2 regions of the Rhodoferax sp. RT4P68 genome follow, and region 2 is predicted to be linked to the other one. Evidence: predicted binding sites of a transcription regulator. Region 2 holds the regulator's gene; the other holds the start of a gene.
The links. The regulator FNR, encoded in region 2, switches genes on or off when oxygen is low (the NO sensors DNR and NnrR bind a similar motif). The targets are predictions, from matches to a motif close to TTGATNNNNATCAA.
Positions count from the first base shown of each region.

Region 1: AC099J_RS13200 (fatty acid desaturase) is a predicted target of FNR. The motif match lies at 12,568-12,581, and genes of this name have one in related genera.

Region 1 covers NZ_JBWMBB010000005.1:265,164-279,788, reverse strand. Annotated here, with positions in the region: gene secF (protein translocase subunit SecF) at 1-251, shown strand, start outside; gene AC099J_RS13255 (DUF1631 family protein) at 264-2,861, shown strand; gene AC099J_RS13250 (Smg family protein) at 2,869-3,363, opposite strand; gene dprA (DNA-processing protein DprA) at 3,428-4,585, opposite strand; gene AC099J_RS13240 (LysM peptidoglycan-binding domain-containing protein) at 4,620-5,810, opposite strand; gene def (peptide deformylase) at 6,009-6,530, shown strand; gene AC099J_RS13230 (hypothetical protein) at 6,549-7,040, shown strand; gene fmt (methionyl-tRNA formyltransferase) at 7,071-8,033, shown strand; gene AC099J_RS13220 (AzlC family ABC transporter permease) at 8,033-8,773, shown strand; gene AC099J_RS13215 (AzlD domain-containing protein) at 8,835-9,176, shown strand; gene AC099J_RS13210 (phosphoglycerate kinase) at 9,233-10,426, shown strand; gene AC099J_RS13205 (DUF3014 domain-containing protein) at 10,436-11,311, opposite strand; gene AC099J_RS13200 (fatty acid desaturase) at 11,389-12,510, opposite strand; gene pyk (pyruvate kinase) at 12,706-14,154, shown strand; gene AC099J_RS13190 (DUF481 domain-containing protein) at 14,185-14,625, opposite strand, start outside.
Region 2 covers NZ_JBWMBB010000011.1:131,894-146,518, reverse strand. Annotated here, with positions in the region: gene pstC (phosphate ABC transporter permease subunit PstC) at 1-698, opposite strand, end outside; gene pstS (phosphate ABC transporter substrate-binding protein PstS) at 782-1,822, opposite strand; gene AC099J_RS22370 (Ppx/GppA phosphatase family protein) at 2,022-3,524, shown strand; gene AC099J_RS22365 (putative bifunctional diguanylate cyclase/phosphodiesterase) at 3,558-5,678, opposite strand; gene AC099J_RS22360 (HD-GYP domain-containing protein) at 5,675-6,973, opposite strand; gene AC099J_RS22355 (sulfite exporter TauE/SafE family protein) at 7,254-7,967, opposite strand; gene hemN (oxygen-independent coproporphyrinogen III oxidase) at 8,057-9,481, opposite strand; gene fnr (fumarate/nitrate reduction transcriptional regulator Fnr) at 9,593-10,312, shown strand; gene AC099J_RS22340 (hypothetical protein) at 10,381-10,617, opposite strand; gene AC099J_RS22335 (nitrogen fixation protein FixH) at 10,622-10,870, opposite strand; gene ccoG (cytochrome c oxidase accessory protein CcoG) at 10,889-12,322, opposite strand; gene ccoP (cytochrome-c oxidase, cbb3-type subunit III) at 12,339-13,238, opposite strand; gene AC099J_RS22320 (cbb3-type cytochrome oxidase subunit 3) at 13,254-13,391, opposite strand; gene ccoO (cytochrome-c oxidase, cbb3-type subunit II) at 13,401-14,024, opposite strand; gene ccoN (cytochrome-c oxidase, cbb3-type subunit I) at 14,046-14,625, opposite strand, start outside.

The DNA.
Region 1 (14,625 bases), on a different contig from region 2:
TCAGCCGCACCATCATCACACACGGGTCGACGCAGCTGGTCGTGCTGTCGATGTTCTTCTTCGGCGGGCCCACGCTGCACTATTTCTCGTTGGCGCTGACCATCGGCATCTTGTTCGGCATCTACTCGTCCTGCTTCGTCGCAGCGGCCATCGCCATGTGGCTGGGCGTCAAGCGTGAAGATTTGGTCAAGTCCGGCGGCAGCAAGAAGGACGAGGACCCGAATGACCCCAACGCCGGCGCCGTCGTGTAGATTGCGCCCACCATGACCACCGCCGTCCCGACTTCCGCGCACCGGCAGCTGGCCAGCAGGGTCCGCGAGCGTTTCGTGGCCGAGTTGGGGGCTACGCTGCCGCAGTTGGGAGCCGCGCTCAAGGGGCGGTTGACCGAGTTGCTGGAGCAGGTCAGCGCCGCACGCGAGATGCAGGACCGGCGCGATGCCTGGACGCTGTTCCATAGCCGCAGCCGACACTGGGAAGAGGGCACCTCGGCCGCCTGGGGGCGGGCAGCGGTGGCCACCGCTGCGTCCGTGGCGCCGCGCGGCCAGCCGTCGGCTCTGGAGCTGGTCGGCGACGAGGTGGTCGAGAACCAGATCCTGGCCGCGCGCCTTGGTCTGGCCGTGCAGGATGCGGCCGGCAGCGAGTACGCGGACCTGCGCGCGCGGGTGCTGCAACTGGACGGGAACGACGAGCTGGGGCCGCAGGATGTCATGCGGCCCGAGGCGCTGGTGCTCATGCTGATCGAGCAATGGGCCCAGGCCGGCCTGGAGCGGCCCGTCCTGCAGTGGTTGGCGCCGACCTTGCAAAAGGAGTTGGGCGCGCACTTCCAGAAGGCATGCAGTTCCTGCAACGCTGTCCTCAGCAGCTCGGGCGTCGAGCTGTCGACCGACCTGCGCAACCGCGTCAAGCGGACGGAAATTTCCTCCGGTGGACTTGTCGGTGGCAACAGCATGCCCCCGTCGAGCTGGGGCGGTCCGGACTCGGTTTCCGGCGAGATGTCGCCTGGCCGTGATGGGGCACGCACCGGTGACGGGTCTACGGCGCGTGTCCCGTCATCGGGATCTGGCGCTGGCGCTGGCGGGGGGCATGGGGGGTGGACCGGCGGCGGCGACAGGACAGGTGGGGCGGGCGGGACAGGCAGATTTGCAAGCCACGGCCACAGCCCGGGTTCCGGCCACATGTCCGGTGCTGGGCAAGACCGGGGCGAGGCGTCCGGCCAGGGTTTCGGCCAAGGGCGCAGCCCTGGTGCCGGCGAGGCCGGCGGCATGCGCGGGCAGGCCAGCGCGTCGTCGCATGGCGGCCAGCCCACCCGCAGTGCGCCGGAAGAGGCGGCGGCCGCCGCAGCGTCGATGTCCCCGCTGGCGCGAGCCCGACGCCGGGCGCAAGGCGTGCTCGGCCAGTTGCGACGCGTCTTGACAGAGCACACCAGCGTTTTCGAGCCGACGGCCAAGCACGAGATTTCGCCGACGCTGGCCTACGCGATCAGCCGCCGACGCAGCGTGCCCGATGACGAGTTGATCGGCGGCAGCACCGCCGTGGGCCTGGCGACGGACTACAGCCCCGCAGGCGTGCAGCGCGTGGCCGGCGTGCTGCGTGAGCGGTCCAACGAGCTCAAGCGCCAGGCCAGTACCAACAATGAGAAGGCCACGATCGAGATCGTGGCGCTGATGTTCCAGAGCATCCTGGCGGAAGAGCGCATCCCACCATCGGTGCGGGTGTGGTTCGCGCGGCTGCAGTTGCCGGTGCTGCGCGTGGCGTTGGCCGAGCCCGAGTTCTTCGGCACGCTCAGCCATCCGGCGCGCCAGTTGATCGACCGCATGGGCTCGTGCGCCATGGGCTTCGACGCCGCCGCCATCGGTGGCACGGCGCTGGAGGCGGAGATCCGCCGCGTGGTGCAGGTGATCGAGCAATACCCGGAGACCGGACGGCGCGTGTTCCAGCTGGTCTACGACGAGTTCTTGAAGTTCCTGTCCAAGTACCTGACCGAAAAGGGTGCGGCGCAGCGGGTCGTCAGCGTTGCGCAGCAGATCGAGCAGAAGGAGACGCTGGCGATCCAATACACCATCGAGCTGCGCAACATGCTCAAGGACATTCCCGTGCGCGATGAAGTGCGCGATTTCCTGTTCAAGGTGTGGGCCGAGGTGCTGTCGCTCGCCGCCGTGCGCAAAGGCCCGCAGGACGAGGAAACCATCGCCCTCAAGCGCTCGGCCGCCGACCTGGTCTGGGCCGCAAGCGCCAAACCCAATCGGGCCGACCGCGCGCGTGTGATCCAGAGCCTGCCGCAACTGCTGCAGCGCCTGCGCCAGGGCATGACGCTGCTGGGCATGCCGTCTGCCGCGCAGGAGGTGCACATCAAGCGCCTGAGCGACACGCTGGCCGACGCCTTCATGTCCAAGACCGAAGCCATTCCACAGGCCCGCATCGACCAGATGGCGGCGCGGCTGGCGAACCTTGAAGACTTCGTCACCGACGAGAGCATGGGCGACCTGCCGCTGGACGCCGACAGCATCGAGATGATGCTGGGCATCGATGCCTCGTCGATCGACGTGATTCCGGATGCTGGCGCCAAGCCCAGCGAGGCCATGCTGGCCTGGGTCTACGAGCTGCAGCTGGGCCACTGGTTCACGCTGGACCACAACCAGAAGATCAGCCAGGTGCAGTTCGCGTGGCGCAGCGAGCGCAGGCAGCTGCACCTGTTTGCCTCGATGGATGGGCGCAGCTACCTCGTCCAGGCCAAGCGCCTGGCCGTCTATCTGCAGGCCGGCCTGCTGGTGCCGCAGGAAGAAGAGGCGCTGACGCTGCGCGCCACGCGCCAGGCGCTGGAGAAGCTGGACGCAAACCCCGGGCGCCTGCTGGCGACCTGAGCCTCTGTCAGTGGGCGACGCGGGCCGCCGCGTCCTGGCACAGCTCGTCGAGCACCAGCGCGTCGGGCTCGGTGCCAAAGCTCCAGTACACCATCAGCACGATGATCTTCAGGTCGGCCAGCGCCACGGGACCGCCCTGCGCGGCCATGGCGCGGTCCAGCACGATCTCGCGCATGGGCGCCGGCAGCACGCCGGCAGATTCCAGGAAGTGCACGAAGCCCAGGCACTCGGCGCCCAGGTGTTCCTGCTCTGCCACCGCGTAAACGCGCATCGCATCCGAGGTTGTGGCCAGCTCCAGGCTGGGGGAGGCGTCGTCGGCCGCATCGTCGTCCGGCACGGTGCCCTGCGCCGCGTGGTGCAGGCCGCCGAGCCAGTCGAGCGCTGCCTCGATCTCGTCGGCGTCGAAGCCGACGGCACTGAGCTTGCGGCCCAGTTGCGCGGGCTCGGGGCAGGCATCCCCGCGCCAGTAGTTTTCATACACGAAAACAAGCACTTCGAACATGGCTTCAATATAGCGCAGCGGTCTGTCGTGCCAGGCGCTGTGCCGCAAATACGACGATGCAGGTTCAGGCGCCGACGAATCGCTGGAACAGCGCGCCCGGCAGCCGCACGATGTGGCCGTCGAGTTCCAGCGTCAGCAGGCGGGCCTGCAGGTGCGCAGCATCCAGCCCCGTGCGTGCAGCCAGCGCGTCCAGGCCGATCGGGTCGAAGCCGATGTGCTCCAGCAGATCGTCGCCCAACGGCTCTGACGCCGATGTGGTCACAGATCCTGTGGCCGCGAGAGGCCGACCGGTGGGTGCAAACTCCTCGAAGATGTCCTCGGCGGTTTCCACCAGCTTGGCGCCCTGGCGGATCAATGCGTGGCAGCCGCGCGATTGCAGCGAGTGGATCGAGCCGGGGATGGCGAACACCTCTTTGCCCTGCTCGGACGCCAGCCGCGCGGTGATCAGCGAGCCCGAGCGCAGCGCTGCCTCCACCACCAGGGTGCCGCGGGTCAGTCCGGCGATCAACCGGTTGCGGCGCGGAAAATTCGCCGCGATGGGTGGCGTGCCCAGTGTGTATTCGCTGAGGATGACCCCCTGCCGCGCGATCGCATGCGCCAGTGCCAGATGGGCCTTCGGGTAGACCCGGTCCAGGCCTGTGCCGACCACCGCCACCGTGGCCAGCATGCCGGGCTGATCGGCCGCGCCCTTCAGTGCGCCCGTGTGCGCGGCACCGTCCACACCCGCCGCCAGGCCGGAGACGACGGTCCAGCCCGCCGCGCTGCACTGGCGTGCGAACTGCTCGGCGTTGGCCCGGCCCTGCGGCGTGGGGTGGCGGCTGCCGACGATGGCGATGCTGTCGACCACCGGCTCCTGCGTTGCAAACGCCGGCCAGGCATCGAAGCAGCCCATGGCGTGCAGCAGCAGCGGCGGGTCCTCCATCTGCAGCAGGGCAGCGGGATAGTCGGCGTCGCCCAGCACCAGGACGCGGCGCTGCGCAGCGTCATCGGGCGCCTCGTGCAGCCAGCGCCAGGTGGCATCCAGCAAGTCATCGAAGCCTGGGGGCGGTTGCAACAGCGACTGCTGCTGCAACGGCGTCACAACGGACGCCAACGTGGTGGCGTCCTGCGCGAACACCGCCGCCGGGCTGCCGAAGGCCGTCAGCAGCCGGCGTGCCGTGTCGTTGCCGACCTCGGGCGTGCGCAGCAGGCGCAGCCAGTGGCCCAGTTCGCCGCGCTCCATGCGTGCGCTTCCCGGCCCGTGGCGTGCGTGGCGGTCAGCGCGGCGAGACCAGCCTGTCGCCGACCTTGACGCCGTTCTGGATGTCCAGGATCAGCCCGTAGGACACACGCTCGAACGTACGGAACACCATCAGCATGCCGTTGGTCTCGTCGGGCAGCCGCATCATGGGCTTGTCGGGGTCGGTGCGGTCGCGCAGGCGGGCACCGCTGCTCAGCACGGTCAGCACGTGGCCGCGTTCGAGTCCGTCGCGGCTGCCCTTGTTGATCGACACCACCTGGCTCTGCGCGGCGTTGGCGTTGGCCACGCCGCTGCCGTAAATGGACACCACCCGGCCGTCGACGGCCTGGCCCGGCGCACGCGGCACGTAGCTCAGCAGCTCGCGCGGTGGCTCGGGTAGCAGGCGGTCGCCGACGCGGATTTCCTCGCGGGTGGACAGGATGTCGAGCGAGGCCGGCACCACATCGACGACGATCTTGCCGTCCTTGTCGGGCGTCTCGCGCGTGCTCTCACCTTGCAGCAGCACCGCTTTGCCGAGGTAGAAGGCCTCGTAGCCCAGCACTTCGCCAGTCACCGGGTCCTTCAGCGGCACGGCGTTGCGCACCACGCGAAAGTTCGCTGGCGGCTGGCCGGGCGCATCGGCCAGCGGCGCCTCGGGCGAACCACGGCCGTAGGCGCGGTCACCCTTGCTGAGCATGACGCGGTCGTCGCGGGTGGCGACGATGCGCGGCGCGCGCTGCAGTTCGGCCTCGTCGACCACCACGGGTTCTGCCAGGAACGGTTCGATCACGCTGGGGCTCAGCGTCGGCAGTGCGCTGGCCGAGAGGGGCTCGTAGCGCGTGCGCGGCGAAATGCGCACGGTCTGCCCGTCCATGCCGCCGCCGCGCAGGCCGAGCAAGGCGCGCCCGTCCTGCTTCAGCAGGAACAACTGCTGGCCCGGGTAGATCAGGTGGGGGTCGCGGATCTCCTGCAGGTTCATGCCCCACAGCTCGGGCCAGCGCCAGGGCCGGGCCAGGAACAGGCCGGCGATGCCCCACAGCGTGTCGCCGCTCTTCACGGTGTAGCTGTCGGGTGCGCTGGGCGCCAGCTCCGTCAGCGGCACGCCGCGCTGGGCGACCTGCTCCGCGGTGCCGCGCTGGGTCGGGGTGATCGGATGGGTCTGGGCCAGCGCGGGCTCTGCCAGCAGCGAAGCCGTCAGCAGGGCCCCGATCGAGGCGAATCCCATCATGTTGTTCATAGCTCGTTGCACCAGAAACACCCCCAGGTGACGGGGTCGGTTGCGGCGCCGCCGGGCGGGCCGGGGTGCCTGAAAAACAGGCGCAATTTTGCGCCCAAGGCCCTGAGGGGGCAACGATTATTGACTTGCGCGTCCGACCGGCGTTTCAAAAGTGGCGAAAATAGCGACAACCCCGATCCAATCGTTCCCATGGCGCTCCTTCCCATTCTTCAGTTTCCCGATCCGCGCCTGCACACCGTCGCCCGACCTGTGCAGCAGGTCGATGCACGCGTCCAGGCGCTGGTGGCCGACATGCTGGAGACCATGTACGACGCCAAGGGCATCGGCCTTGCGGCCACCCAGATCGACGTGCACGAGCGCGTCATCGTGATCGACGTTTCTGAAGAGCGCGACCAGCCGCTGGTGCTGATCAACCCCGAGATCACCTGGGCCAGTGCCGAGCGTGAAGTGAGCGACGAAGGCTGCTTGTCGGTGCCGGGCGTCTACGACAGCGTAGCGCGCTCGATCAAGGTGAAGGTCAAGGCGATGGATGCCCAGGGCCAGCAGCGCAGCGTCGAGGCGGACGGCCTGCTCGCGGTCTGCATCCAGCACGAGATGGACCACCTGCTGGGCAAGGTGTTCCTGGAATACCTGTCGCCACTCAAGCGCAACCGCATCAAGACCAAGATGCTGAAAGCGCAGCGCGAGAACGCCCGCGAAGCGACGGCCTGACGCGGCATGCAGATCGCCATGTGCTCGCGTGTTCGCAGCCTCGGTGCCATGGCGGTCGTCGCGTTGTCGGCGCTCTTGGCCGGCTGCGCGGGTGTGACCCCGGGCATGACCCGCGCCCAGGTCATCGACGCCTGGGGCCAGCCCACCCGCAGCGTGCCGGTGACCGGCGGCGAGCGGCTGCAGTACTCGCAGCAGCCGGAAGGCCAGGAGGTCTTCATGATCGACCTGGACGCATCCGGCCAGGTGCTGCGCACGCGCCAGGTGATGACGGAGCAGGACTTCGCCCGCATCGCCACCGATGGCAGCTGGACGCGCGCCGATGTCGAGCGCGAATTCGGTCCCACCTTTGACCGCGAGCGCGTGGCCGGGTGGGCCGGCCCCATCCTCACTTACCGCTGGCGCGCGGGCATGATCGACCGCTACTTCTGGGTCTACCTGGACAACGCTGGCGTGGTCCGCCGTGCCCATGAGGGCATGGATTGGCGCAACATGCGCCATACCGCCCAGTGACCCTGCCCCCTTCCTGAAGATTTCCGACCGATGCGCATCGTGTTTGCGGGCACGCCCGTGTTTGCCCGCTCGGCCCTGGCCGCATTGCAGGCGGCTGGCTTTGAAATCCCCCTGGTGCTGACCCAGCCCGACCGGCCGGCCGGCCGCGGCATGAAGCTGCAGGCCTCGCCCGTCAAGCAGTTGGCGCTGGAGCACGGCTGGCCGCTGGCGCAGCCGCGCAGCCTGCGGCTGGACGGCAAGTACCCCGACGACGCCGCCGCCGCGCGTGACGCGCTGCTGGCCGCGCGGGCCGACGCGATGGTGGTGGCCGCCTACGGCCTGATCCTGCCGCAATGGGTGCTCGATGTGCCGCGCCTGGGCTGCCTGAACATCCACGCCAGCCTGCTGCCACGCTGGCGTGGTGCCGCACCGATCCACCGCGCGATCGAGGCCGGCGACACGCAGACCGGCGTCACCATCATGCAGATGGACGCCGGGCTGGACACCGGCGACATGCTGCTGCGCGAGCCGTTGGCCATCGGCGAGGACAGCACCGCGCTGCTGCACGACCGCCTGGCCGACCTGGGCGCGCGCATGGTCGTGCAGGCGCTGCGCCAGGCCGAGGCCGGCACGCTGCGCCCGGTGCCCCAGCCGCAGGACGGCGTGACCTACGCGCACAAGATCGAGAAGACCGAAGCGCGCATCGACTGGTCGCACGATGCCGCTGCCATCGTGCGCCGCATTCGCGCCTTCGACCCGTTTCCCGGCGCCTCCACCGAGGCGAGCGGTGAAACCATCAAATGCTGGGCTGCACAGCAGTGGCCCGGCGCGCCTGGCGCAGCCCCCGGTACCGTGCTGGCGGCCAACGCGGACGGCATCGCCGTGGCCGCGCGTGAGGGCACGGTCGTGCTGACCGAGTTGCAGCGCGCCGGCGGCAAGCGCCTGCCGGCGGCCGACTTCCTGCGCGGTTTTGCCCTGCAGGCCGGCCAGTGCCTGGGCGGCCCGGCCGACTGATGTTCCTCTCCTCCGAGATCCGGCGTCGCCCCGCCTTCCGCGAAGGCTGGACCGACATGGCGCCCGCCGCCGTGGGCATTGGCGCCTGGGGCCTGATGACCGGGGTGGCCATGGTCAAGTCCGGCCTCGGGGTGGTGGAATCGGTCGCCATGACGCTGCTGGTCTATGCCGGCAGTTCGCAGCTGGCCGCGCTGCCGCTGCTGGTGGCCGGCGCGCCGGGCTGGGTGGTGCTGGCCACGGGCTTCTGCGTGAACCTGCGGTTCGTCGTGTTCAGCCTGCACCTGCGGCCCTACCTGCTGTACATGCCGCGTTGGCGCCGGCTGCTGCACGGTTACCTGACGGCTGACCTCAGTTATGCCATGTTCACACGGCGCTATGCCGAGCCCGGCGCCACGGCGGCCGAGCGCGAGTCGCAAGAGGCCTACCTCACCGGTGGCTACTGTGCGACGTGGCTGTCGTGGATGGTGCTGAGCCTGGTCGGCATCGCATTGGCGAACCTGATCCCCAGTGCCTGGGGCCTGGGTTTTGCGGGTGTGCTGAGCCTGGTCGCCATCGTCTGTTCGATGGCGACGACGCGCCTGCGCATCCTGGCGTCGCTGATCGCTGCCGCGACGGCGGTGGCCGCCTACGCGCTGCCGCTCAAGCTCAACATCGTGGCCGGCATCGGCGCGGCGGTGCTGGTCTGCTTCTGGCTGGAAAAGCAGCTCGGCCTGGATGCGGATGCGGAGGATGCCAAGTGAGCCCAGTGCCCAGCCGCCCCCAGCCGACGCACACCGCAGTGCGGGCCACGAGGGCATGGCGATGAACACCGAAGGCACCGACCTGTGGACGCTCGCCGTGATCGTCGGCCTGGCTGGCGTGACGGTGCTGACGCGCTGCTTCTTCTTCATCCTGGACCGGCCGTGGGGCTTGCCGGACTGGGCCCACCGCGCGCTGCACTATGCGCCGGTGGCTGCGCTGACGGCCGTGATCGCGCCCGAGATTGTCATGACCCAGGGCCATCTGGTCACGACCTGGCAGGACGCGCGGCTGTACGCCATGGCGGTCGGCGTGGCCTGGTACTTCTGGCGCGGTGGCGTGCTGGGCACCATGCTGGCGGGCATGGCGGTCTACCTGCCGTTGCACTTGGGGCTGGGCTGGTAGGGGCCTGCGACCTAGAATTCCGCGCACATTTTTGCAACCACTCCAGCCCCATCACCATGAACGTCCTGCGCTTTTCCGACCTCTGTGCCCAAGGCAAGCTTGCTGGCCAACGCGTGTTCATCCGCGCCGACATGAACGTGCCGCAGGACGATGCCGGCGCGATCACCGAGGACACCCGCATCCGCGCTTCCGTGCCCTGCATCCGCATGGCGCTGGATGCCGGCGCCGCTGTCATGGTGACCTCGCACCTGGGCCGCCCGACCGAAGGCGCGCTCACGCCACAGGACTCGCTGGCCCCGGTTGCCAAGCGCCTGGGGGAGCTGCTGGGCCGCGAGGTGCGCCTGGTCGCCGACTGGGTCGACGGCGTGCAGGTCGCCCCTGGCGAGGTGGTGATGCTGGAGAACTGCCGCGGCAACGTCGGCGAGAAGAAGAACAAGCCCGAGTTGGCGAAGAAACTCGCCGCACTGTGCGACGTGTTCGTGAACGACGCCTTCGGCACCGCGCACCGGGCCGAGGGCACGACCTACGGCATCGCCGAATTCGCGCCCGTGGCGTGCGCCGGCCCGCTGCTGGCGGCCGAGATCGACGCCATCGGCAAGGCGCTGGCCAACCCGAAGCGCCCGCTGGTGGCCATCGTCGCCGGCTCCAAGGTCAGCACCAAGCTGACCATCCTGAAATCGCTGTCGAACAACGTGGACGGCTTGATCGTCGGCGGCGGTATCGCCAACACGTTCCTGCTGGCCGCGGGCCTGCCCATCGGCAAGAGCCTGGCCGAGGCCGACCTCGTCGGCGAAGCCAAGGCCGTGATCGAGGCCATGAAGGCGCGCGGCGCCGAGGTGCCGATTCCCGAGGACGTGGTCACCGCCAAGACCTTCTCGGCCGATGCGCCAGCCACCGTCAAAGCCGCTGCGGACGTGGCCGAGGACGACCTGATCCTGGACATCGGCCCCAAGACCGCGGCCCGGCTGGCCGCGCAACTGCAGCAGGCCGGCACCATCGTGTGGAACGGCCCGGTCGGTGTGTTCGAGTTCGACGCCTTCGCCGGTGGCACCGAGGCCATCGCGCGCGCCATCGCGCAGAGCAGCGCGTTCAGCATCGCCGGTGGCGGCGACACGTTGGCCGCCATCGCCAAGTACGGCATCGAAAAAGATGTGGGCTACATCTCGACCGGCGGCGGGGCCTTCCTGGAAGTGCTGGAAGGCAAGACGCTGCCGGCCTTCGAGATCCTGGCCAGGCGCGCTGCGGGCTGATCGCCCGGGCTATTGCGCTCGGGTGACGGCCCCCGTCGCCACGTGGCGGCGCAGGTCGGCCAACAGTGCCTTGGCCCGCCGCTCGTTCGCCGGCCCCATACGGACCAGCATCTTCTGGCCGCTGGACAGGTTCTGCAGCGCTGGATCGGTGAACTCGTAGCGCACCCAGGGGCGTGGATCGGCGAATGGGCCCTTCACCTCGGTCACCTGTACGCGCAGCGGCCCCTGCGGCTCAGGCGCCTGCTGCAGATGGTCCAGCACGGCAACCAGGCGGTCGTTGAAGTAGCCACGCGGATAGCCCAGCTCTTCGTAGGCCTGCTGAAACAGCGGGTACAGCCGCACGTACAGCGCGGCCACGCGGTCCGCCGACACTGACTCGGCCAGGGTCAGCAGCGCGTCATAGCGCTTCGCGTTCGCCGGCGCGATGACCTGGGCCGCGCCTTCGCCCTCCACCTGGAAACGCGCCGCTGTCGCGTGCACCGGCCACAGCCGGGCCGGCGCCTGCGCGCGTGTGAGGTTGTCCACCGTGGCGACGACGCGCGGCACGAAGCCGTCTGTCTGCAGCAGCGCGGACACCGGGCCCCGGCCGAACAGGGCGGCCAGCGCGTCGGTGACGTGGGTATCGGCAGCAGCCAGGGCCGGCAATGCCGGGTCTGGCGGCGGCAGCGCCGCCAATGGGTAGTGCGGGCCCGAAGGCTCGGCGGGTGCCGCCGCGGGCGGGGCAGCAGGGGCCACGGCCACAGGCGGTGCAGTCGGGGTGTCCGGCGTGCGCCACCAGAACCACCAGGCGCCGGCTGCGAGCAGCAGCGCCACCGCGATGGCCACCACGCCGCCGAAAGAGGATGATTCGCGCGGCCGCAGGGCGGCAGGGTCGTGTTCGGGCATGTCGGTCTCCTGTGGTGCGGGTTTGACCGTCCGACTCTGCCCGGGCGCCGGCGTTCCATGCCGGCGTGTCGCGTGCGTCAGTTGGTGGGCACGGCCGCACGCCGGGGGCTGGTGGCGCTGCCTTGGAAATCGGTCCAGCACTGGCGCGAGAAGTCGTAGAGCTTGCAGGCGCGTGCGGTGTCGAAATACCAGCGCCATGAAAAGCGCTGCACGATGATGCGGCCCGGCAGCAGATGCTCCAGCGTCTTTTGCGCCTCCTTCAGCCGGTACAGCGGGATGCTCATGTCCACGTGGTGCGCCGTGTGCTCCATGATGTGGTGGATCAGCGCGCCGATCTGCAGCGGAAAGCACAAGTGCACCGTGGTCGACACGAAGGGTTGCGCCCGTTGCCAGGCTGCTTTCTCGTCATGCCACTGCACGCGCACATGCGTGTGGTGGCCGTAGATCACAAAGCCGATCATGTGGAACCAGAACGCCATCGGCACGACAAAACCCAGCAGCACCGCGAGCCACACGGCCTGGCCCGTCGCGAGAGCACCCGCCACCAGCGCGGCAATCCACAGCGCGGCAAAGCCGGTGACCAGCGTGCAGTCCTTGGTGAAGATCGGCCGCCAGGTCTTGCCCATGGCCTCCTGGTTCGGGAACATCATCTTCTTCCACCAGATCTCCACCATGTAGTAGAGGCCCGGCCCCCAGCCGCTGCGGTACAGGCGCTCCATCGCACGGCGCAGCGGCGGCAGGGCCTCGTACTCGGCCCGGGTCAGCGGTGCCCAGACGAAGTCCACGCCCTTCAGATTCGTGAAGCCGTGGTGCACCACGTTGTGGCCCATGTCCCACAAGCTGAAGGCCGTCAGCGAGGGCAGGAAGGCGATGCGGCCCAGCCACTTGTTCAGCCGGCGGTGCGGTGTCAGGCTCTGGTGGCAGCCGTCGTGGCCGATGATGAACAGGCGGCCGATCACGAAGCCGGCCGCCAACCCGCACAGGGCGCGCAGCCAGATGGGATGCAGCGCCACGGTGCCGGCGATCAGCGCTGTGAACAGCAGCAGGTCGAAGGCCAGCAGGGCCAGCGCGTGCACCGTGCTGCGCTGGGAGATCGGGATCAGCCAGGCGCGGATGGTCTTGCGGTGGGGCAATGGTGTGCCCGTCGGCAAGGGCGCGGGCAGCGTCGTCGGCGGGGCGGGATCGGGAGCAGGCAGCATGGCACGGTGATGAGCGAATCGGTGCCCCCACCGTAACCGCGGGCGGGCGAGGCGTCGCTGATCCCGGTCAACAGATGGCGCGACCGATGGCGCGCCGCCTCGAGTTTCCACGCGGTTACCGCGTGTGAGAATGCGCGGGCTTTCATCGCCCGCGCGGGCGCCGCGCAGGAATGACGCCAGCCCAAGGAGACAAGAATGAGCCAGAACCGACTGCCCCGCCACGCGACCAAGATCGTCGCGACATTGGGGCCAGCCTCCAATACACCGGAGATGCTCGAGCAGATGATCGTGCACAAGGTCAGCGTCGTGCGCCTGAACTTCAGCCACGGCACGGCGCAGGACCACATCGCCCGTGCCGCCATGGTGCGCGAGGCCGCGCGCAAGGCAGGTCGCGAGGTCGCCATCATGGCCGACCTGCAGGGCCCCAAGATCCGCGTCGGCAAGTTCGTCGAAGGCAAGGTGCAACTGGTGCCGGGCGAGAAGTTCGTGTTGGATGCAGTCCGCACCGAGCTGGGCGACATCAACGGCGTCGGTCTGGACTACAAGGACTTGCCGCGTGACGTGAAGGCCGGCGACCGCCTGCTGCTCAACGACGGCCTGATCGTGTTGACGGTGGACGGTGTCAAGGGTGAACAGGTGCACACCACCGTCAAGCTGGGCGGCGAGCTGTCCAACAACAAGGGCATCAACAAGGAAGGTGGCGGCCTGACCGCGCCGGCGTTGACGCTCAAGGACATGGAGGACATCAAGACCGCCATGAGTTTCCAGGCCGACTACGTGGCGGTGAGCTTTCCCAAGAACGCCACCGACATGGAAATGGCGCGCCAGCTGTGCAACGTGGCGGCGGCCGAGTACGGCCACAAGCCCGGCATGATCGCCAAGATCGAGCGGGCCGAGGCCATCCCCCGTCTGGAAGAAATCCTGCGCGCCAGCGACGGCATCATGGTGGCGCGCGGCGACCTGGCGGTGGAGGTCGGCAACGCCGCCGTGCCGGCGCTGCAGAAAAAGATGATCCGCATGGCGCGCGACATGGACAAGGTGGTCATCACTGCTACGCAGATGATGGAGTCCATGATCAGCAACCCAGTGCCCACGCGCGCCGAAGTCAGCGACGTGGCCAATGCCGTGCTGGACGGCACCGACGCCGTGATGCTGTCGGCCGAGACGGCCTCAGGCCGCTACCCGCTGGAGACGGTGCAGGAGATGAGCCGCATCTGCGAGGCTGCCGAGGCCGCCGAAGACAAGCAGCTGGACGCCGACTTCAGCGGCCGCAGCTACAGCCGCATCGACCAGTCCATCGCCATGGGCGCGCTGTTCACGGCGCACCATGTCGGCGCCAAGGCCATCGTGGCCTTGACCGAATCCGGCTCCACCATGCTGTGGATGAGCCGCCACCGTGCCCACATCTCCATGTACGCGCTCACCTCGCGCCTGGCCACGCAGCGCAAGCTGGCGCTCTACCGCAATGTGCGCCCGCTGCTGATGGACGTGCACACCGACCGTGACACGGCGCTGGAGCAGGCGGAGGCCCACCTGAAGAAGCGCGGCATCGTGCAGAGCGGTGATGTCTACGCCATCACCTGCGGCGAGCCCATGGGCGCGCCCGGCGGCACCAACATGCTGAAGATCTGCAAGGTCAGCTGACGCGCGCCGACGCTGCGGCGCGCGGCCGCGTCAGTCGAAGCGGAACGACACGCCGGTGATGAACATCGCGTCCGTCTTCTTCACACCCACGCCCGGGTCGCTGTTGTAGCGGTAGCTCAGCCCGGCCGTCAGGTTCATATCCTTGGTCATGGCCACCGTGATGTTGGTATCGAACGTGGCGCGGTACGCACCCGTGTCGCGCAGATTCGGGAACACCGCGAAGCGCTGGCGCAGGCTGGTGGTGTCGGTCAGCTTGTGGTTCGATTCTTCGGCCAGCACCAGCTCCAGGCGGCCATACGTGTCGCGCAGTTGGCCGTCGACCTGCGCCGGCTGGCTGTAGCGGTCGCGGCTGTAGCCCAGACCCCCGGAGACGTCGAAGGTGGTGCGCTCGTTCCTGACCAGGTGGTAGCCCACACCCGATGCCACGGACATGCGCGTGGAAATGTTGGCCAGCGGGTCGCGCAACGCATC
Region 2 (14,625 bases):
AGCACCACTTTGGACATGACTTCCCAGGTGGTCGCACCCAGACCATAAGCGGACTCTTTGAGCAGCGGGGGCGTGACCTCGAACACATCGCGCATCACCGAGGCGATGAACGGGATGATCATGATGGCCAGGATGATGCCGGCCGACAAAATGCCGATGCCCACCGGGGGCCCCGACACCAGCGCACCCAGGTAGGGCACGCCGTCAAAAAGACTTTGCAGCGGCTGCTGCACATAGGTCGCCAGGATCGGGCCGAACACCAACAGGCCCCACATGCCGTAGACGATGGAAGGCACCGCAGCCAACAGCTCGATGGCCGTGCCCAGCGGGCGCTTGAGCCAGGCCGGCGACAGCTCGGTCAGGAACAGCGCGATGCCGAAACTGACTGGCACCGCGATGATCAACGCAATGATCGAGGTCATCAGCGTGCCGTAGATCATGACCAAGCCGCCGAACTCTTCCTGCACCGGGTCCCAGGTGGTGCTGGTGAGGAAACTCAGCCCGTACTTGGCGATCGCGGGCCAGGCACCCTGGATCAGCGACGCCAGGATGCCGATCAGCAGCAGCAGCGTGATCCACGCTGCGCCTTTGGCGGCCCAGCCGAACAGGCGGTCGGCCATGGGGCCACTGCGGGCCTTTTTGGGGGGAGGTGTTGTCATCGCGCGTTCACCCCCTTTGCCGGCACCCTTGCCGGACATATCGAAAGGGGTGCCGTTCGCTGGAAGTGTAGAAGACACGGCAGTGGCTCGGGTGGTCAGGTCAGGCGGGGGTCAGACAGCGATTAGTTCGCGGCCATCGCAACCGGCTTGCCGGAAGAGTCGGTGATCTGGTCCCAGGACTTCTGGATCACGCCCTTGACCGAGGCGGGCATGGGCACGTAGTCCAAGTCGCTGGACGTCTTGTCGCCGTCCTTGTAGGCCCACGTGAAGAACTTCAGTGCCGATGCGGCAACCGCTGGCTTCTCCTGCTTCTTGTGCATCAGGATGAAAGTGGCACCGGTGATGGGCCAGGCATTGTCGCCGGTCTGGTTCGTCAGGATCTGATAGAAAGTCTTGTCCCACTGTGCACCAGCGGCAGCAGCCTTGAAGGAGTCTTCGTCGGGCTGTGGATACTTGGTCGATGCGTTCTGCAGCAGCGTGTAGGTCATCTTGTTCTGCTTGACATAGGCGTACTCGACATAGCCGATCGAGTTGGGCAGGCGGCCCACGAATGCGGCGACCCCCTCGTTGCCCTTGCCGCCCGCGCCAACGGGCCAGTTCACGGCCGTGCCTTCACCGACCTTGGACTTCCACTCGGCATTGACCTTGGAGAGGTAGTTGGTGAACAGGAATGTCGTGCCCGAACCGTCGGCGCGGCGCACCGGGGCGATGGCAGCGTCGGGCAGCTTCACGTCGCCGTTCAGTGCCACGATGGCGGGGTCGTTCCACTTGGTGATCTTGCCCAAAAAGATGTCGCCCAGCACCTGGCCGGTCAGTTTGATCTCGCCGGGCTTGATGCCCTGGATGTTCACCACAGGAATCACGCCACCAATGACCGTGGGGAACTGCATCAGCCCCTTAGCGGCCAGGTCCTCATCCTTCAGCGGCATGTCGCTGGCGCCGAAATCCACGGTCTTGGCTTCGATCTGCTTGATGCCGGCGCCGGAGCCCACGGATTGGTAGTTAATTTTGGTGCCGGTGGCCTTGTTGTAGTCGGCAGCCCACTTGGAATACAGGGGCGCGGGGAAGCTGGCGCCGGCGCCGGTCACGTCCTGGGCAAAGCTGGTGCCGACAACGGCCAGGCCCAGCAGGCCAAAGGTGGAGAAACGGGTGATGGAGTTCATGAAAACCTCTCGAGGAAGTGGTTGCGGGACGCAATGCCAGGCAGCGGTTGCCGCCTGCAGTGGTCCGCAATTTACGAAGGTTGTGTGACAGCAACATGACAAAAATGCCCCATCACCGCAGCGTCTGAGCGAGCGTTGCAGCCCGCCCAACACCTGCATTGTTGCAATGCAACACAGGTGCTACGATCGCGCCCCAGCCATGGAAAACGGAACACGACTCGCCGCCCTCGATCTGGGCTCCAACAGCTTTCGGCTGGAGATCGGCCGTATTGACCATGGCCAGATTCGCCGCACCGAGTACCTCAAAGAGGTCGTGCGCCAGGGCAACGGCCTGGACGAACAACGCAATCTCTCGGCCGACGCCATGCAGCGGGGGCTCGATTGCCTGGCCCGCTTCGGCGAGCGGCTTGCCGGTTTCGACAAGCACCAGGTGCGCGCCGTCGCCACGCAGACTCTGCGTGAAGCACGCAACCGCGAGGAATTCCTGACCCGGGGCCACGAGATCCTGGGTTTTCCGATCGACGTCATTCCCGGCCGCGAAGAGGCCCGGCTGATCTACCAGGGCGTGGCCCGGCTGCTGCCGCAATCCGACGAGAAGCGCCTGGTGGTGGACATTGGCGGACGCTCGACCGAGATGATCCTCGGCCAGGGCTACGACGCGCGGGTCATGGACTCGTTCCGCGTCGGCAGCGTGGCCTGGTCGATGCGCTACTTTCCCCGGGGCGAGTTCAAGGCCGACGCCTTCCGCGTCGCCCAGATCGCCGCCAAGGCCGTGCTGGACGAAGCGCTGGACGCTTACGGCAAGAACCAGTGGACAGCCGCCTACGGCGCCTCTGGCACCGTGGGCGCCGTGGCCGACATGCTGACCGCAGCCGGCTGGACGCCCGGGCTGATCCCCCGTGCCGGGCTGGAATGGCTGATGGAGCGGCTGCTGAAGGCCGAAACGATCGACAGGCTGCGCATCGAGGGCATGAAGGACGACCGCAAGCTCGTCATCGGCGGTGGCCTGTCCGTCCTGCTGTCCGTATTCGACCTGCTGGGCATCGACGAGATGCACGCTGCCGAAGGTGCGCTGCGCCATGGGGTGCTGTATGACCTGATGGAGCGTGACGCTGCGGACAGCGACGTGCGCTCCGCCTCGGTGCGCCGCCTGGCGCTGAAGTTCGACACCGATCTGGCCCAGGCTGGCCGCGTGCGCGCGGTGGCACTGCAGTTTTTCGAGCAGTTGCAGGTCGGCAGCGGCCGCCCGGCCGCTGAGGTCGACCGCCAGCAGCGCAAGCTGGGCTGGGCCGCGCAGCTGCACGAGATCGGGTTCATGATCTCGCACGGCGACTACCACCGCCACGGCGCCTATGTGCTCGACCACGCCGACGCACCCGGCTTTGCCATGCCCGAGCTGCACCGCCTGGGCCTGCTGGTGCTGGGCCACCGCGGCAAGCTGCGCAAGCTGGAGGCCGAGCTGAACGATCCCACGCTGGCCCAGCAACTGCTGGCGCTGCGGCTGGCGGTGATCCTCTGCCACGCGCGGCGTGACCCCGACGTGCGCGGCCTGCAGCTCAGCAGCCGCCCCGACCAGGCTCTGCGCACGCTGACCTGCCGTGCCGGCTGGGCCGACACCTTCCCGCAATCGGCGCACCTGCTGCGCGAGGAAGCCGCCGCCTGGGGCAAGACGCCCTGGCCGCTGCACTTGCATGGGTTCTGAGCGACCGGGCGGCGGCGCTTTGCGCCAGCCTGCTCAGGTCTCCGTGATGCCGCAGGGTGCGCTGCGCCCCAGATAGCGCAGTGCCTGCGCGGCCGGCACGCCCGGCGCGCACAGGTACCCCTGGTACTGGTCGCAGCGCAGCGTGGACAGCAGCGCGCGCTGGTCCTCGGTCTCCACCCCTTCGGCAACCGTCGTCATGCGCAGCGCACGGGCCATCTGCACGATGGCGGTCACGATGGCCAGGTCGTTCTCATCGGCCGGCAGGCCGCGGATGAAGGAGCGGTCGATCTTGAGCTTGCGGATCGGCAGCTGTTTCAGATAGGCCAGGCTCGAATAGCCGGTGCCGAAATCATCGATGGCCAACTGCACGCCCAGGGCCGCCAGTTCGTTGACCCGCTGCAGCGCCTCGGCGGCGTCGCGCAGCAAAATCGATTCGGTCAGCTCCAGTTCCAGCAAGTGCGGCGCCAGGCCGTGGTCGCGGATCGCCGCAGCCACCTTGTCGACGAAATCGGATTGCTGAAACTGCAGCGGCGAGACGTTGACCGACACCGGCACCGGCTGGCCGGCCTGCTGCCACTGCGCGGCCTGGCGCACCGCCTCGCGCAGCACCCAGGTGCCGATCGTGACGATGTAGCCTGAATCCTCGGCCAGCGGGATGAAATCGGCCGGCGGGATCATGCCGCGCTCGGGATCGGGCCAGCGCACCAGCGCCTCGAAACCCAGCACCTCGCCGGTGGCCAGCAGCACTTGCGGCTGGTAGTGCAGCAGCAGCACGCCGCCCTCCACCGCCCGGCGCGTGGCGTGCTCCATCTTCATGCGCGCCAGCAGCTCCATGTTCATGCGCGGCTGGTAGAAGCCGACGTTGGCACGCCCGCGCTCCTTGACGCTGTACATGGCGGTGTCGGCGCACTGGATCAGGACGTCCATGGACACGCCATCCGCCGGGAACATGGCCACGCCGATGCTGCAGCTGATCGAGAACTGCAGCGCGTCCAGCTCGAACGGCTGCGCCAGCGCGTCGATCACCCGCCGCGCCACCATCTCGGCGGCGGTGACGTCGGCCTTGTGCAGCAGCACCAGGAACTCGTCGCCGCCCAGGCGGCACAGCGTGTCGACCTGGCGCAGGCAGTCCTGCAGGCGCCGCGACACGTCCACCAGCACGCGGTCGCCGAATGGGTGGCCCAGCGAATCGTTGATGTTCTTGAAGCGGTCCAGGTCGATGAACAGCACGGCGAACTCGCCACCCTCGCGTTCGGCCAGCCGCAGCGCGTAGTCGATGCGCTGGGACATCAGCAGCCGGTTCGGCAAGCCCGTCAGCAGGTCGGTGTAGGCCAGCTGCTCGATGCGCTGCTGGCTGGCCCGCTGCTCGGTGATGTCGCGAAAGGAATAGACGCGGCCGACCGATCGGCCCTGGCTCTGCTTGGGCAGCGTGGTGCGTTCGAGCAGCTTGCCCGAGCGCAGCTCCAGCAGGTCGGTCGCCTCGCCCAACGGGCTGGCAACGATCTCGTCGAGCCGGCGCAGGTAGCCGTCGCGGTCGCGCATGCAATCGGCCATGTGGCGGCGCATGGCCTCGTCGTCGCGCCGCACCAGCAGCGCCTCGGGCAGGTCCCACAACTCGCTGAAGCGCCGGTTGCAGGCGGTGGTGCTGCCGTCCAGATCGGACACCAGGATGCCGTCGGCAGTCGATTCCAGCGTGGCCTGCATCTCGGCCAGCATCATCTCCAGCTGATGCTGCACGCGCTGCAGTGGCGTGCGGTCGTGCAGGCCGACGACGAACACGCTGGTGCCGTCGCCCAGCCACAGCCGGCTGACGCGGCGCTCCACCTGCAGGCTCTGGCCGCTGGCGCGGCGCAGCAGTGTCTCGGAATGGATCACATCGGTAAGGCCCTGCGCCACCTCGGCCCAGAAGAACTGGTCCTCCGGCGCAGGGCACAGCAGTTCCACGCGCTGGCCGCGCACATCTTCGGCCCGCAACTGCGTCAGCGCCTGGGCCGCCGGGTTGGCGTGCAGCACGCGCAGGCTGGCCGCGTCGACGATCAGCACGGCCTCCAGCAGGCAGTCGACCAGAGGGGCCAGCAGCTCGCCGTTGGCAGGGGCAGCTTCGCTGTCCGCAGCCGGTTGGGGGCCACGCGTGGGCGGCCTGCCGCCGCTCACCTGCGCGCCTCGGCGGGCGTGCCGGTCGGCGGCCTTTCGTAGAAATAGCGCACGCGCTGGCGCGGCGCCAGATACTGCTGCGCCGCGCGGGGCAGCTGGGCGGGCTTCAGGCTGCGGCGGATGCCCAGCTCCGGCACGGCCTCCAGATCGACGATCAACGCGTCTTCGCGTGGCACGGCCGCATCGTGCACGACCACGCGCGGCTTGAGCGGCCGGGCGGGGTTGACCGACACCACCAGCGCGTAACGGTCGTTGACCAGTTGCACCACCGAGCCCGGCGGGTACACCCCCATCATGCGGATGAAGGCGCCGAGCGCCGCAGTGTCGAAGCGCGTGCGCTGGTTGGCGAACATCAGCGACAGGGCCTCGTGCGGGGTCATCGCATGCACCAGCCGGCCCGGGTTGCACAGGTTGTCGTAAGCATTCACCAGCGCCAGCACCTTGCCCCCGATGCTCATGTGGTCGCCGGACAGCGCACCCGGGAAGCCGCTGCCGTCCACCATTTCGTGGTGCTCGGCCATGGCCTGGATGGCCCGCTGCGGCACGCCCATGCGCTTGGCCAGCTTGACGCTCTCGCCCACGTGCTCACCGTAGATCTGCATCTCGCCGGCCGTGAAGGCCGGGTCCGCCCAACGCAGACGCTCGGGCAACTGGGACTTGCCCAGGTCGTGCAACAGCGCCGCCAGCGCCAGGTCTGCCAGCTCTTGCGCCGGCATGCCCAGCGCCTTGCCCAGCAGCAGCGAGATGACCATGACATTGACCGGATGCGTCGCGCTGCGTTCGCCGGGCGCCTCGGACAGCAGCCGGATGGCGGCCTCGCCGTCCATCAGCACCTCGGCCACGCAGCTGGCCACCAACACCTCGCACCGCTCACGCACCTCCACGGGCTTGAGGGCCGCCTCGGCCACCACACCCTGGTAGGTGTGCACCACCTCACCGAATCGGCGTTCGCATTGCGCAAGGCTGTTCTCCTGCGCCTCCAGCCGCTGGCGGTGTTGGGCGAACAGGGCTTCTGCTTCCATCTGGAGGCGTTCGCTGGCCGTGTGGACCGTCACGCCGGCCGGCTGGTTGCCGCGGATCTCGGGCTGGTCAAAGGGCTCGGCCGGGTCGCTCTTGTTCGGGAAGTAGCGCACCTGGGTCAGGCCCAGGCCGCGGATGGTGCGGATCTGGTCGTCCGAGGAGATCTTGAAGCTGCCCTTCGGAAAGGGGTGGTCCATCCACCCCAGATCCAGTTGCACGAAGAGCCCGCGCCGCAGCTGACCGACATCGATCATGCGCGACGAAATGTCATCCATGGGTGGCTGAGGGGGCTTTTTGCATGCAAATATTATGTCGCGCTTGTTTGACACTCGGTAACAACTGCTGCAAGTGCGCGACACTAATCGTTCAATTCGCGCACAAACGAACCCTGAACGAGGCGCGGTGGCGCCCGATGCCGGGCAGCGCATGTGCACAGTGCAACCTGCCGACACGCGGAACAGGCGCCGTCGTTTGGCGCAAACCCACGCGCCTGACGGCCACCCTGGCAGCGATCCGGCAGGCCCAGCCCGACCGCCCGACGGGGGCACCCCGCCCTCAACCTGGCAGGCACCAGGGCGCCTGGTCATGCACCAGCCCGCGCCACAGCGCCCAGGCAGAGCTGGCCGCCAGCGCCAGACCAGCCGCGCGCGTGCCCCAGGCAGCACCGGTGTCGATGCGTGCCACAGATGCAGCGGGGCCACCGGCCGCAGTCCACGCCGGCAGCCGCTGCAGCAACCAGGGCGCGGCCCACAGCGACAGCGCAGACCCACCTGCAAAGCCGAGCATGGCGCTGGCGCCGGCCGCGGGGTGGCCGGTCAGCGCAGCGGTCATCAGCGCCGCCTGCAGCAGCCCGCATGGCATCAGTGCCCAGGCCATCCCCAGCCACAAAGGGCCGGCGCGCGCCGGCAGCCGCGCGCGGGCGCGCTGCCACAGTGCCTTGCCGTGACGCTCCAGCCAGGCCGGCTGGCGGCCGCGCACCAGCAGCACCACACCCAGCGCCAAGGCCGCCAGATGCATGAACGACCAGGCCGGCCGCAGCGCCACACTGGCACCGCCCAACCAGCCCAGGCCCTGCAGCGACCAGGCCGCCAGCGCACCCATGGCCGCGTAGCCGGCCGCCCGCCCGAAGTGAAACAGCACCAGCGCCCGCTGCCCGCCCGCTGCGCCGCCACGGCCGATGCCGGCGCAGGCTGCGCCACACATCAGTGCGCAATGCGGCCCACCGGCCAGGCCCATCAACAGTGCGGTCGTGCCGAGTTCGACGGCCATGTCAGTGGCGCCCGGCCGCCCGAAGCCGCTGGCGCGTCCCCTCGGAGGGCAGCGATACGCGAAGCGGTAAACGTGGGGGCAGTGTCATTTCAGAGGATGCGAGAGAACGTCGCCCGCTTGCGATCGGCCGCCTGGTAGGCGTCGAAGACCATGGCCACCGCACGCACCAGCAGCCAGCCCTTGGCCGTCACGCGCAGGCCGCCGCCCGGCCCGGCGTCGATCTGCACCAGCCCGTCCGTTTCGAACGGGCGCAGGGCCTCCAGCTCGGCCGCAAAGGTCTGGCGGAAGTCGATCAGCCAGGCCAGCTCGATCGACTCGAACTGCAGCTCGCCCTGGCACATCAGCGCCATGATCACGCTGCGGCGCAGCAGGTCGTCGCGCGACAGCGCCAGCCCGCGCTCGATCGGCAGCCGGCCCTGGTCCAGCAGGTCGCCATACACCTCCAGTGACTTGGCGTTCTGCGCGTAGTTGGCACCGAACTTGCCGATCGCCGAGACGCCCAGGGCCACCAGATCGCAATCGGGCTGCGTGCTGTAGCCCTGGAAGTTGCGGTGCAGCCGGCCCTGGCGCCGGGCCACGGCCAGGCTGTCGGTGGGCAGCGCGAAATGGTCCATGCCCACGTGCACGTAACCGGCCTCCTGGAACGTCGCCAATGCCGCCGCCAGCATGTCCACGCGCGCCGGGCCGTCAGGCAGTTCCGCAGCGTGAATGCGCCGCTGGGGCTTGAAGCGCTCGGGCAGGTGGGCATAGCCATACAGCGCGATGCGCTCGGGCCGCAACGTGACCACCTGCGCCAGCGTGCGTGCGAACGAATCGGGCGTCTGCAGCGGCAGGCCGTAGATCAAGTCCAGATTCATCGATTCGAAGCCGACCTCGCGCGCGGCTTGCACCAGGGCGGCCACTTGTTCCCAGGGCTGCACGCGGTGCACGGCTTTTTGCACGGCCGGGTCGAAATCCTGCACGCCGAAGCTCAGGCGGTTGAAACCCAGCGCCGCCAGCGCCTGCAGGCGGCCGGCATCCACGGTACGCGGGTCGACCTCGATGGCACATTCGGCGCCCGGGGCCAGCGTGAACTGGGACCGCAGCATCGCCATCAGCCGGGCCAGCTCGTGGTCGCTCAGAAACGTCGGGCTGCCACCGCCCAGGTGCAGCTGCGACACCGCCTGCCCAGACCCCAGCGCCTGCACGTACAGGCCGATCTCGCGCTCCAGATGGTCCAGGTAGCGGGTGGCGCGCGTGTGGTGCCGTGTGATGGTCTTGTTGCAGGCGCAGTAGTAGCACAGCGATTCGCAGAACGGAATGTGCACATACAGCGACAGCGGCAGCACACGCCCAGCCGCGCCGACGCGGCGCTGACGCATCGCCTGCAACCAGTCGTCGGCATCGAAAGCCTCGACAAACCGGTCCGCCGTCGGATAAGAGGTGTAACGTGGCCCCGGCTTGTCGAGGCGGCGCAACACATCCAGGGGCACGGGGGCAGTCGCTTGCGCGGCCAGTAGCTGCGGTGGGTTCATGGTCACTCCAGAGGCGCACTGTGACGCCGCTCGTGTATCGTGTCCTTGACCCACATCAAGTCCTATCGCAGTGGTTTTGCGACAATTTGCGCCACGTCATGAAAGGACGCCATGAACCCGCACACGATCAAAGTCGCCTGTTCCAACTGCAACCTGCGTGAGCTTTGCATGCCCATGCTGCTGAACCCGGAGGAACTGCAACGGATCGACGAGGTTGTGGCCACACGGCGCCCCGTCAAACGCGGAACCACCCTGTTCCGCAGTGGCGACAAATTCACCTCGCTCTATGCCATCCGTACCGGGTTTTTCAAGACCACGGTGGCCACCGACGATGGCCGCGAACAGGTCACCGGTTTCCAGATGGCTGGCGAAGTGATCGGGCTGGACGGCATCGTCAACGACCAGCACAACTGCGACGCCGTGGCACTGGAAGACGCCGAAGTGTGCGTCATGCCCTTCGACCGGCTCGAAGAGCTGTCACGGGAAGTCAATGCTTTGCAGCACCACGTGCACAAGATCATGAGCCGCGAGATCGTGCGCGAGCATGGCGTGATGCTGCTGCTGGGCAGCATGCGCGCCGAAGAGCGCGTTGCCGCCTTCCTGTTGAACCTGGTCAAGCGTCTGCACGCGCGTGGCTTCTCTCGCAGCGAGCTGGTGCTGCGCATGACGCGCGAGGAGATCGGTAGCTATTTGGGGCTGAAGCTGGAGACGGTCAGCCGCACCTTCTCCAAGTTCGCGGAAGACGGCATCGTCGAAGTCAAGCAGCGCCACCTGCGCATCCTGGATTCCGACGCGCTGCAGCGCATCGTCAACCCGCTGGTCTGCCACTGAACGGCCTGCGGCCCAGGCGGCGGCCGGCGCAACACGGCCCGGCGGGGTGTCGACGGCGCGAGCGCCGTCTAACGCTGCGCGCCCCGCTCCGGCGTCGCCAGCAGCAGCGTCAACGCGCTGCAGCCGATCGCCACCGCCCAGAAGCTGAAGAAGCTGGCCGCATAGACCGCCATCGGCGACCAGTTCAGTTCGCGGCCCAGCCAGTGCAGGTCATGCGGGTCGACCAAGGCGAACACCAGCATTTCCAGCACGCCGGCCGCCAGGAAGGCCGGCCAGCCGATCCACATCACGCGTCGCATCCACATGGTGTCAGCGCGCCGGGGCCACACCTGTGGCGGCGTGGTTGCGCCCGACCAGGGCCGGCTGCAGCGCAATGGGCTGGTTCTGTGCCCGCACCGCAGGGTGGCTGCTGCGGACGACCGGGTCGGCACCACGGAACGCGATGACGGCCGTGGCGACGCCGGCGATCACCACCGCCAGCGGGCCGGCGATCACCATCCAGACCATGCCGTAGCGCCACCAGGGGCGCACGCTTGGAGTTGCTTGGGGGTTGGGCATGGAGATCACCTCTGGCATTCAACGCGGAACAAGGAACACAGACTTTTCGCGCAGCTGGCCGTCGCCATCCAGCATGCGTACCTCGAAATGGATGGGGTGCGAACCGACGGCCGTGCCGCCCTGTTGCGGATACGGCAACTGCAGCCGCACCGGCACCCAACGCGACTGCGTGGCATCGACCTCGACCACGGCCTCGGAGGCCACCGTCAGCCCGGCCAGGCCACTGGCCGTGATCTGGAAGCGCTGGTGCGATTCCGTCGCGTTCATGATCTGCAGACGGTAAACGTTCTCGATGCCGCCGGCCACGATGCGTGCCATGGCGCCCCGGTCACGCACGATGTCGACCTTGAACGGCGTACGCATCAGCAGGCTGGTCAGCAGCGCCACGCTGATCACGACGAGCAGCGTGGAGTAGATCAGCACGCGCGGACGCATCACACGGCGCCAGATCTGCGCGCGGCTCCAGCCCTGCGCCAGCCCCTGCTGCGTGGTGAAGCGCACCAGCCCGCGCGCGTCGCCCATCTTGTCCATCACCCCGTCGCAGACGTCGGCGCAGGCGCCGCAGCCGATGCACTCGTACTGCAGGCCCTTGCGGATGTCGATGCCGGTCGGGCAGACCTGCACGCACAGCGTGCAATCGATGCACGAACCCAGGCCACGCGCGGCCGGGTCGGTGTTGCGCGGGCGTGCCCCGCGTGGATCGCCGCGCGCGGTGTCGTAGCTGACGATCAACGTGTCCTTGTCGAACATCGCGCTCTGAAAGCGCGCGTAGGGGCACATGTACTTGCAGACCTGCTCGCGCAGGAAGCCGGCGTTGCCATACGTGGCCAGCCCGTAGAAGAACACCCAGAACGCCTGCCACGGGCCGATCTGCGTAGTGAAGAAGGCCATGGCCAGTTCGCGCACCGGTGTGAAGTAGCCGACGAAGGTGAAGCCTGTCCACAGCCCGACCATCAGCCAAACGATGTGTTTGAACCACTTCTTGACGAACTTTTCCATCGTCATGGCCGAGGCTTCCAGCTTGATGCGGGCGCCGCGGTCGCCTTCGATCTTGCGCTCGATCCACAGGAACATTTCGGTGTAGACCGTCTGTGGGCACGTGAAGCCGCACCACAGCCGCCCGGCCACCGCCGTGAACAGGAACAGCGACAGCGCCGAGATCACCAGCAGGCCGGACAGGTAGATGAAGTCCTGCGGGTACAGCACCAGGCCGAAGATGTAGAAGCGCCGCGCCTCCAGGTCGAACAGCACGGCCTGGCGCTGGCCCCACTGCAGCCACGGCATGCCGTAGAACACCAGTTGTGTGAGCCACACCATGCCCCAGCGCCAGTTGGTGAACAGGCCGCTGACCGTGCGCGGGTGGATGGTCTGGTGCGCCTCGAACAGAGAGACGAGCTCACCCTCGCCCGATGTCTTGCCGGGCTGGATCGGGATCACCTTGCGGCTTGCCATGGGGGTTACCGCTGCATCACTTGTTGCTGAGGCCGTAGACGTACCCCGCCAGCACGCGGATCTGCGCCTCGCCCAGCTTGCCAGTCTGGCTGGGCATCTGGTTGGTCTTGCCGTTGTTGATGATGGCCACGATGGCATCTTCGCCCCAGCCGTGCAGCCAGATGTTGTCGGTCAGGTTGGGGGCGCCCAGCAGCGGGTTGCCCTTGCCGTTGCTGCCGTGGCAGGCTGCACAGGCGGTGAACTTGGATTTGCCCAGCGCAGCGCGCACCGAATCGTGGGCGCCGCCGGACAGGCTCAACACGTAATGCGCCACGTTCTTGACGTCGGTCGGCGAGCCCACGGCTGCAGCCATCGGCGGCATCACGCCCATGCGGCCTTTGGTGATGGATTCCAGGATCTGCTCCGGCGCACCGCCGAACAGCCAGTCGCCGTCCGACAGATTGGGAAAGCTCTTGCTGCCACGTGCATCCGAGCCGTGGCACTGCGCGCAGTTGTTCATGAACAGCCGCTCGCCAATGGCCATGGCCTGGGCGTCCTTGGCGATCTCGGGCACCCCCATGGCGGCGAAGCGCGCGTACAGAGGGGCCGTGCGGTCCTGCAGTTCCTGCACGTCGGCCTGGTGCTCGCCGGTGGACGTCCAGTTGAGCGTGCCGGGCTTGTCGCCCAGGCCGGGGTACAGCACCAGATAGACGATGCCGAAGATGGTGGTCAGGACGAACATCCACACCCACCAGCGCGGCAGGGGGTTGTTCATCTCGCGCAGGTCGCCGTCCCAGACGTGGCCGGTCGAGTTGTCGCCCGTGGGCGAAACCCGGGCTTTGCCAGCCGCCCAGAGCAGCAGCATGCAGCCGGCGATGCCGCCCAGGGTCACCGCAATGATGGCAATCGACCAGAAGCCGCTTGTGAAGTCACTCATGATGTTCTCGTGTCGTCAGTCTTGTTCGAACGGCAGTTGCGCGGCTTCGTCGAAGCCCTGGCGGTTGCGCCGGGACCAGGCCCAGACCCAGATGCCGAGAAAGCAGACCAGGGAGGCCACGGTGGCCAGCGAACGCAAAACGTTGATGTCCATGGTCAGTCCTTACTTGACCGCCAGGCCGAGGGATTGCAGATAAGCGATCATGGCTTCCATCTCGGTCTTGCCCTTCACGTCTTCGGCCGCTTTGGCGAGCTCCTCGTCGGTGTAGGGCGTGCCCAGGCGCCACAGCGCGCGCATGTTGGCGGCCGTCTGCGGGGCATCGACCAGATCCTTGTCCAGCCAGGCATAGGCCGGCATGTTGGACTCGGGCACCACGTCACGCGGGTTGATCAGGTGGATGCGGTGCCACTCGTCGTTGTACTTGCCGCCCACGCGGTGCAGGTCCGGGCCGGTGCGCTTGCTGCCCCACTGGAACGGGCGGTCGTAGACGAATTCTCCAGCCAGCGAGTAGTGGCCGTAGCGCAGCGTTTCGGCCTGCAGCGGGCGGATCATCTGCGAGTGGCAGTTGTAGCAGCCTTCGCGCACGTAGATGTCACGCCCGGCCAATTGCAGCGCGGTGTAGGGCTTGACGCCCGCCACGGGCACGGTGGTGGAGCGCTGGAAGAACAGTGGCACGATCTCCACCAACCCGCCGACCACCAGCACCAGCAGGATCAGCACGATCATCAGGAAGTTGTTGGTCTCGATCTTCTCGTGCGTCGACGGCTTCTGGGTGTTCTGCGACATGGTCTTTCTCGTTCGTGATGTTCAATGGGCCGCCGCAATTTGCGGGATGGCCACCGTCGCCGGGCGCGCGTTCAGCATGGTCATCACCATGTTCCAGGCCATCAGACACATGCCGCCGAAGTACAACAGGCCGCCCAGCAGGCGCACCGCGTAGAACGGGTAGGTGGCCTTGACGGACTCGGCGAAGGTGTAGGTGAGGGTGCCGTCGGTGTTGATCGCTCGCCACATCAGGCCCTGCATGACACCGGCGATCCACATCGCGGCGATGTACAGCACGATGCCGATGGTGGCGCTCCAGAAGTGCAGCTCGATCGCCTTGACGCTGTACATCTGCTTCTGGCCGAACAGCCGCGGGATCAGGTAGTACAGCGAGCCCATCGAGATCAGCCCGACCCAGCCCAGCGCGCCGCTGTGCACGTGGCCCACCGTCCAGTCGGTGTAGTGGCTGAGCGCGTTGACGGTCTTGATCGACATCATCGGCCCCTCGAACGTGCTCATGCCGTAGAACGACAGCGAGACGATCAGGAAGCGCAGGATCGGGTCGTCGCGCAGCTTGTGCCAGGCGCCCGACAGCGTCATCACACCGTTGATCATGCCGCCC